2 regions of the Priestia sp. 53B2 genome follow, and region 2 is predicted to be linked to the other one. Evidence: a T-box and tRNA genes for the amino acid it is inferred to sense, from the RefSeq annotation. Region 2 holds a T-box; the other holds one or more tRNA genes.

Region 1 (4,402 bases), on a different contig from region 2:
CCTTAAATATTGCGCAAAACGTTGCAACGAAAACGGATGAGAACGTAGCCATCTTCAGTTTAGAGATGGGTGCTCAGCAGCTTGTTATGAGGATGCTGTGTGCGGAAGGAAATATTGATGCACAAAGGCTGCGTACAGGTTCGCTTACAGCTGATGACTGGGGAAAGCTCACTATGGCAATGGGATCTTTGTCCAATGCAGGGATTTATATTGATGATACACCGGGTATTCGTGTAGGTGAAATTCGTTCTAAGTGTCGTCGCTTGAAACAAGAAGGCGGGCTTGGGATGATTTTAATTGACTACTTACAGCTCATTCAAGGAAATGGACGAAGCGGAGAAAACCGACAGCAGGAAGTATCTGAAATTTCTCGTGCGTTAAAAGCTTTAGCTCGTGAATTAGAAGTTCCTGTTATCGCCTTATCACAGCTTTCCCGTGGAGTAGAGCAAAGACAAGATAAGCGGCCAATGATGTCTGATATCCGTGAATCCGGAAGTATTGAGCAGGATGCCGATATTGTAGCTTTCTTATATCGTGAAGACTATTACGAAAAAGATACAGAAAATCAAAATATTATCGAGATTATTATAGCCAAGCAGCGTAACGGTCCAGTTGGAACCGTACAGCTTGCCTTTGTAAAAGAGTACAATAAATTCGTTAATCTCGAGCGGCGCTTTGATGACGCAGGAGTGCCGCCTGGTGCATAAAACCTCTCAGTATGAGAGGTTTTATTTTATTGTTATCGCATTCGTTCCGCAAAATACGATATATTTGCAATAACTTTTGTTAAATCGTTCGGATTTAATTGACTTTAGCGTGATAAATTGATACACTTATCCATGGTTAAATTATGTCGTAGTGAGCTGTTGCTTACTAAGCGGAGGTGCTTAAGATATGTCTTCAGTCGTTGTAGTAGGAACACAATGGGGAGATGAAGGAAAAGGGAAGATTACAGACTTCCTATCAGAAAATGCAGAAGTGATTGCACGTTACCAAGGTGGGAACAATGCAGGTCACACAATTAAGTTTAATGGTGAAACTTATAAGTTACATTTAATTCCTTCAGGTATTTTTTATAATGACAAAACATGTGTAATTGGAAACGGTATGGTTGTCGATCCAAAAGCGCTTGTTCAAGAATTAAAATACTTACATGATCGCGGTGTAACAACAGAAAACTTACGTATTAGTAACCGAGCTCATGTGATTCTTCCATATCATTTAAAATTAGATGAAGTTGAAGAAGAACGCAAAGGTGAAAATAAGATTGGTACAACGAAAAAAGGTATTGGACCAGCTTATATGGATAAAGCAGCACGTGTTGGTATTCGAATTGCCGATTTACTAGACCGTGAAGTATTTGAAGCAAAATTAACACAAAACTTAGCTGAAAAGAACCGCCTTCTTGAAAAAATGTATGAAGTAGAAGGCTTTACATTAGAAGAAATTTTAGATGAGTACTATGAGTATGGTCAACAAGTTGCAAAATATGTTGTTGATACATCAGTAGTATTAAATGATGCGTTAGACGAAGGACGTCGTGTACTATTTGAAGGCGCACAAGGTGTTATGTTAGATATCGACCAAGGAACATATCCATTTGTTACATCTTCAAACCCAGTAGCGGGTGGAGTAACAATTGGCTCTGGTGTAGGTCCATCTAAAATCAAACATGTTGTAGGTGTATCAAAAGCGTATACAACTCGTGTTGGTGACGGTCCTTTCCCAACTGAATTAACAAACGAAATCGGTGATCAAATCCGTGAAGTAGGACGTGAATATGGTACAACAACTGGTCGTCCTCGCCGTGTAGGTTGGTTCGACAGTGTAGTTGTACGTCATGCTCGTCGCGTTAGTGGAATCACAGATTTATCTTTAAACTCAATTGATGTATTAACGGGAATTGAGACATTAAAGATTTGTGTAGCTTACCGTTATAAAGGGGAAATCATGGAAGAATTCCCTGCTAGCTTAAAAACACTTGCAAAATGCGAACCTGTATATGAAGAGCTTCCAGGTTGGACAGAAGATATTACGGGTGTGAAAACATTAGATGAGTTACCTGATAACGCTCGCCACTACTTAGAGCGCGTGTCTCAATTAACAGGTATTCCTTTATCTATTTTCTCTGTAGGTCCAGATCGTACACAAACAAATGTATTACGTGGTGTATATAGCTAAATAAAAAAGGTTAGCTCCTCGTGAGCTAACCTTTTTTATTTATAATTGGTGCTTTGTTAACAAGATTTTTTAAAAAAGCTCAATAATAAAAAGAAAGTTTTAAAAAACTATTGCATTCATATGAAATATCATGTTATTATAATAAGCGTCGCTAAGAGATATAACATGAGCCATTAGCTCAGTTGGTAGAGCATCTGACTTTTAATCAGAGGGTCGAAGGTTCGAGTCCTTCATGGCTCACTTTTGTTACAACGTGGCCCGTTGGTCAAGCGGTTAAGACACCGCCCTTTCACGGCGGTAACACGGGTTCGAATCCCGTACGGGTCATTTTTAATATTTTTAATACATAGCATATAGACTGAGGTCCCGTGGTGTAGCGGTTAACATGCCTGCCTGTCACGCAGGAGATCGCGGGTTCGATTCCCGTCGGGACCGCCATTTTGGCTCGGTAGCTCAGTTGGTAGAGCAAAGGACTGAAAATCCTTGTGTCGGCGGTTCGATTCCGTCCCGAGCCATCAAAAAGCATGACTTTATTTAAAGTCATGCTTTTTTCTTTTATTTACATTTAAAAGAAAACGTTATTTGCTTTGTATCTCTTTTGTGGTAATATATTACTTTTGTATTTAGAGATGGTTGAAAATCATATATCTTCATGTATAGTAGAGGATGAACTTGTGACGTTTCAAGGGTTATCAAGTATAATAAAACTACGGTATTCAAACAGTATGAATACTATCTTTTATATTTTGCTTCAACTAATAAAGGAGAACGATGATCATGGATAAACGTATTTTAGTCGTAGATGACGAAAAGCCGATTGCAGATATTTTAAAGTTCAATTTGCAAAAAGAAGGTTACGAAGTATTTTGTGCTTATGATGGCGTAGAAGCACTTGAAAAAGTGGAAGAAGTACAGCCTGAAATGATTTTATTAGATATTATGCTTCCTCAAAAAGATGGAATGGAAGTTTGCCGAGAAGTGCGCAAAAAATATGATATGCCAATTATCATGTTAACAGCAAAAGATTCTGAAATTGACAAAGTTTTAGGTCTAGAATTAGGTGCAGATGATTATGTAACTAAGCCGTTCAGTACGCGTGAATTATTAGCACGTGTAAAAGCTAATTTACGTAGACATCAGCAAGTAGCTGTTCCAACAGAAGAAAGCGAAACGAATGAAATTACGATTGGAGCACTTGTTATTCACCCAGATGCTTATATCGTGTCTAAGCGCGGGGAAACGATTGAACTGACTCACCGTGAATTTGAGCTGCTGCATTATTTAGCGAAGCACATTGGACAAGTCATGACGCGTGAACACTTGCTTCAAACAGTATGGGGTTATGACTACTTTGGTGATGTGCGTACGGTAGATGTAACAGTTCGAAGATTACGTGAAAAAATTGAAGATAATCCAAGCCATCCAATGTGGATTGTAACAAGACGTGGAGTAGGCTATTATTTACGCAGCCCAGAGCAGGAGTAATTTTAGATGAAGAAAGTAAGGCTCCTGCAATCTATTCATTTAAAGTTTGTATTGATTTATGTGCTGCTCATTTTAATTGCGATGCAAATTATTGGGGTCTATTTTGCACGACAATTAGAAAAAGAATTAGTTAACAACTTTCGAACGTCTCTTCAAGAGCGGACAGACTTGCTGACGTATAATATTGGACAAGAAATGGTGAAAAATCGCGATGATGATTCACCTACTCTTGAGGAAGACTTAAAGACTATTTTACGAGATTTTGCTTCAAGACCCAATTTAGCTTCAAATGATATGAATGACATCTCTGAAGTAAGAGTCATTGACCAAAATAGAAGAATCATTGCTACATCGAACTCAAATCCTCAACAGATCATAGGTAAAAAAACTAATGATTTAGCGATTACAAATGCGTTGTTAGCAGGAACGAACTCTGATAATGTATTTGTTGATCAAAGCGGACAGCGAATCAGAGTTATGATACAGCCTATTCGTTTACAGGATAAAGTAGGTGCCAGTCAATCAAATTCAACTAATAAAAATGGAAAAGTTCAGTCTAGCGAAGAAATCTTAGGTGCTATTTACTTAACAGCTTCCATGGAGCCTGTTTACGATCAAATGAGTAATATCAATCAGATCTTTAAGGCAGGTACGGTGATTGCTCTTTTTATTACAGCTATTTTAGGCGTGTTTTTAGCTCAGACGATTACTCGTCCAATGTCTGAAATGAGAAAAC
Region 2 (4,402 bases):
TCCGCTGAACATATTGAAAAGGCGTACATCTCAAAAAATGAAGTGAATTTTAAACGCCAAGAACAAGGATACTAGAAATAAAGGGATGGGAAATTTTACTTCAACCTCTTTTTAGCTATAATAGAGGTATACATATGAAAGGGGTAATCCATATGACAAAGTTAGATGAAACATTGACGATGCTTAAAGCACTAACAGATGCAAAAGGAATTCCTGGTAATGAACGTGAACCGCGTGAGGTTATGAAGAAATATATTGCACCTTATGCAGATGAAGTAACGACGGATGGGCTAGGCAGTTTGATTGCAAAAAAAGTGGGCAACGAACAAGGGCCTAAAATTATGGTAGCCGGTCACTTAGATGAAGTAGGCTTTATGGTGACTCAAATTGATGAACGCGGCTTTATTCGTTTTCAAACGGTAGGCGGATGGTGGTCTCAAGTTATGCTTGCTCAACGCGTAACCATCGTTACATCTAAAGGAGAGGTAACGGGGATTATTGGCTCAAAGCCTCCTCATATCCTGCCTCCAGAAGTTCGTAAAAAGCCAGTTGACATTAAAGATATGTTCATTGATATTGGTGCCTCTAGCAGAGAAGAAGTAGCGGAGTGGGGAGTGAAACCTGGCGATCAGGTTGTGCCTTATTTCGAATTTACGGTTATGAACAACGAAAAGATGCTGCTAGCGAAAGCCTGGGATAACCGTATTGGCTGTGCAATCGCTATCGATGTATTAAAAGCTTTAAAAAATGAAACACATGAAAATGTTGTGTATGGTGTAGGAACGGTGCAAGAAGAAGTTGGACTTAGAGGTGCAAAAACATCCGCTAACTTTATTGAACCGGATATTGCATTTGCTGTTGATGTCGGTATCGCTGGAGATACACCTGGTGTTTCTGATAAAGAAGCATCTTCTAAAATGGGAGATGGTCCGCAAATCATTTTATATGATGCTTCCATGGTTTCTCATAAAGGACTTCGAGATACAGTGGTAGATGTGGCAGATGAATTAAATATTCCATATCAATTTGATGCAATCGCTGGAGGCGGTACGGACTCAGGTTCTATCCATATTTCAGCTAACGGGGTGCCAGCACTTTCGATTACGATCGCAACTCGTTATATCCATTCTCATGCAGCGATGCTTCATCGTGATGATTATGAAAATGCAGTTAAATTAATTGCCGAAGTAATTAAACGCTTAGACCGAAATACGGTGAATGCAATTACGTATAATTAAAAAAAGCTCATTCTCCTAGGAGAATGAGCTTTTTGTTGTACATAGGAAAAGGTTATTTATTTTAAACCGTTTTCAAGCGTTGTCAGAATTTCTTCTTTTTCTGATTCTGGAGACTTTTCCCAAAGCACCTCAAATAAAACACCAAGTCCAGGGAGCATTTTTTCTTCACCGCTTTGAATAGCGTCAGAAATTGTAGCTTCAAGCTCTTCTTTTGAGTTTCCTGAAACGTTTGCAATAACAGCATTTCGTAAATTAAGATCCATCATTTTCACCTCAGCTATCGTAAAGTTACCAATAGTTTTTGTTTTCTTTGCGATTTCTATGTACAATAAAGTGAAACTTATCTAATGATTATTGAGCAAAATGTAATCGAACTATTTATTTTTGTATAGATAAAGGAGTTATGTTTGTGAAACAAATTGATTCAGTTAAAAATCCGCAGGTAAAAGCGTGGAAAAAGCTGCATAATAAAAAAGACCGTGATAAGCAGGGCCTTTTTATGGTAGAAGGCTTTCATTTAGTGGAAGAAGCTATCAAAAATAAGGATTGCGTAAAGGAACTAATTATACGCGAATCGATCGAAGTGCCAGCACAGTGGAACATAGATGGTATCGAAATAACCGTTGTCAACGAAGCAATAATCAAGTTATTATCTGACACAGAAACACCTCAAGGAATTATCGCTGTGTGTTTTCAAACGAAGCATGCAGAAATCATTCATACAGCACAGAAAGTATTGCTTTTAGATGCGGTGCAAGATCCAGGTAACCTAGGTACGATTATTCGAACCGCTGATGCTGCCGGAGTGGAGGCTATTATCGTTGGAGAGGGCAGCGTGGATGTGTACAACCCAAAAGTCGTTCGTTCAACGCAAGGAGCTATTTTTCACCTTCCAATGGTAAAAGGTGATTTACTCGAAATGGTTTCACTGTTAAAAGAAAGAGGAATAGCAGTTTACGGCACGTCGCTACAAAATGGAAAGGTCTACACATGCGTAAAACCTTCAAACGAATTTGCGCTGATTGTGGGAAATGAAGGAAACGGCGTAAGCGAGAAAGTGCTGGAACAAACGGATCAGAATCTGTACATTCCCATCTATGGAAAGAGCGAGTCGCTAAATGTTGCCATCGCTTCTGGAATCTTACTTTATTATTTACGCGGAATGTAGTTGCATCGAGAACGTGTTTTCACTATAATAATACAATAGTTACATATGTAAAAAACGATGAAAGAGAGCAGTAGCTTATGTCCGTTTATGCAGGGAGAAAATGCCGCGACTGAAAGCATTTTTATAAATGTAATAAGTGAATTCACCTCTTGAGTTGACACTTAGACCATCTTATATAGATGTAAAGGTGTTCCGGAGATTCCGTTAACTTGAATGAAGTGAACTGTATACGTCTGTGTATATAGTTAACAAGGGTGGTAACGCGACTAATCCTCGTCCCTTTTTTGGGAGGAGGTTTTTTTATTTGTCATTTTTTACGTTAAAAGGAGGAATAAGTGATGAAAGAACGTTTACAAGAACTTCAACAAGAAGCAATTGCAAAAGTCGAAGCAGCAAGTGCTTTAAAAGAATTAAACGACGTACGCGTAGCTTATTTAGGAAAGAAAGGCCCTATCACAGAAGTACTTCGCGGTATGGGGAAACTTTCAGCTGAAGAGCGTCCTGTAATGGGAGCACTTGCAAATGAAGTGCGTGAAGCTATTGCATCTAAAATTGAAGAAAAACAAACGGCGTTAGAAGCAGCTGAGGTAGAGCGTAAACTTGCTTCAGAAACAATCGACGTAACGCTGCCAGGACGCCCTGTTAAAGCAGGTACGCATCACCCGCTAACAAGCGTGGTTGAAGAAGTAGAAGATTTATTCTTAGGAATGGGCTATGAAGTAGCAGAAGGACCGGAAGTAGAGCAGGACTACTATAATTTCGAAGCGCTGAACTTGCCAAAAGGTCACCCAGCACGTGATATGCAAGATACGTTCTATATTACGGAAGAAACGCTTCTTCGTACGCATACATCAACTGTTCAAGCTCGTGTTATGAACAAGAATGAAGGCAAAGGACCTGTTAAAATTATTTGCCCGGGTAAAGTGTACCGCCGCGATGACGATGATGCTACGCATTCTCATCAATTCATGCAAATTGAAGGTCTTGTAGTAGACGAAAACATTCGTATGAGCGATTTAAAAGGCACGCTTGAAGTATTTGTGAAAAAGATGTTCGGTGCAGACCGTGAAATTCGTCTTCGTCCAAGTTTCTTCCCGTTCACTGAGCCGTCTGTAGAAGTAGACGTATCGTGTGCAAAATGTGGAGGTAAAGGCTGTAATGTATGTAAACAAACAGGCTGGATTGAAATTTTAGGAGCCGGCATGGTTCATCCAAATGTCCTTGAAATGGCTGGATACGATTCAACTAAATATCGTGGTTTTGCTTTTGGAATCGGTGTAGAGCGTATTGCTATGTTAAAACACGGCGTGGATGATATTCGTCATTTCTATACAAATGATGTTCGTTTCTTAGATCAATTTAAACAAGTATAAAGGAGGGACTACGATGTTTGTATCTTATCGTTGGTTACAAGAGTATGTTGACTTATCAGGCGTAACGGCAGAAGAGTTAGCAGATAAAATCACAAAAAGTGGAATTGAAGTTGAAGGTGTAGAAAACTTAAATAAAGGCATCAGCGGAGTGGTAATTGGTCACGTTGTAGAACGTGAACAGCATCCAAATGCTGATAAATTAAGCCGCTGTCAAGTAGATCTTGGCGGAGGAGAAATCGTTCAAATCGTGTGCGGAGCACCGAACGTGGCACAAGGTCAAAAAGTAGCGGTTGCAAAATTGGGAGCTGTACTTCCAGGTAACTTTAAAATCAAGCGTGCTAAGCTTCGCGGTGAAGAATCGAACGGTATGGTTTGTTCTCTTCAAGAGCTTGGCATTGAAAGCAAGCTTGTGGCAAAAGATTATCAAGAAGGCATCTTCGTGTTCCCAAGCGATGCTGAAGTAGGAGCGGATGCACTAGATGCATTAAACTTAAACGATGAAGTGTTAGAACTAGGGCTAACACCAAACCGTTCAGACTGCTTAAGTATGTTAGGTGTAGCACATGAAGTGGCTGCTATTTTACGTCGTGAAGTGAAGTATCCGTCAGTAAACGTGCAAACGT

The links. The T-box of region 2 lies ahead of pheS (phenylalanine--tRNA ligase subunit alpha). A T-box ahead of a tRNA ligase gene usually reads a tRNA of that ligase, here a tRNA-Phe.
Region 1: it encodes a tRNA-Phe, which carries the amino acid that the T-box ahead of pheS (phenylalanine--tRNA ligase subunit alpha) is inferred to sense. The anticodon was not compared.

The regions. Positions count from the first base shown of each region.
Region 1 covers NZ_JBLZXA010000009.1:339,400-343,801, reverse strand. The annotation lists gene dnaB (replicative DNA helicase) at 1-707, shown strand, start outside; gene ACN6NE_RS10910 (adenylosuccinate synthase) at 895-2,181, shown strand; tRNA gene ACN6NE_RS10905 (tRNA-Lys) at 2,349-2,421, shown strand; tRNA gene ACN6NE_RS10900 (tRNA-Glu) at 2,437-2,508, shown strand; tRNA gene ACN6NE_RS10895 (tRNA-Asp) at 2,544-2,619, shown strand; tRNA gene ACN6NE_RS10890 (tRNA-Phe) at 2,624-2,696, shown strand; gene yycF (response regulator YycF) at 2,959-3,666, shown strand; gene walK (cell wall metabolism sensor histidine kinase WalK) at 3,673-4,402, shown strand, end outside.
Region 2 covers NZ_JBLZXA010000008.1:957,715-962,116, reverse strand. The annotation lists gene ACN6NE_RS08325 (dUTP diphosphatase) at 1-75, shown strand, start outside; gene ACN6NE_RS08320 (M42 family metallopeptidase) at 153-1,238, shown strand; gene sspI (small acid-soluble spore protein SspI) at 1,295-1,501, opposite strand; gene ACN6NE_RS08310 (TrmH family RNA methyltransferase) at 1,642-2,406, shown strand; T-box leader at 2,455-2,690, shown strand; gene pheS (phenylalanine--tRNA ligase subunit alpha) at 2,745-3,779, shown strand; gene pheT (phenylalanine--tRNA ligase subunit beta) at 3,793-4,402, shown strand, end outside.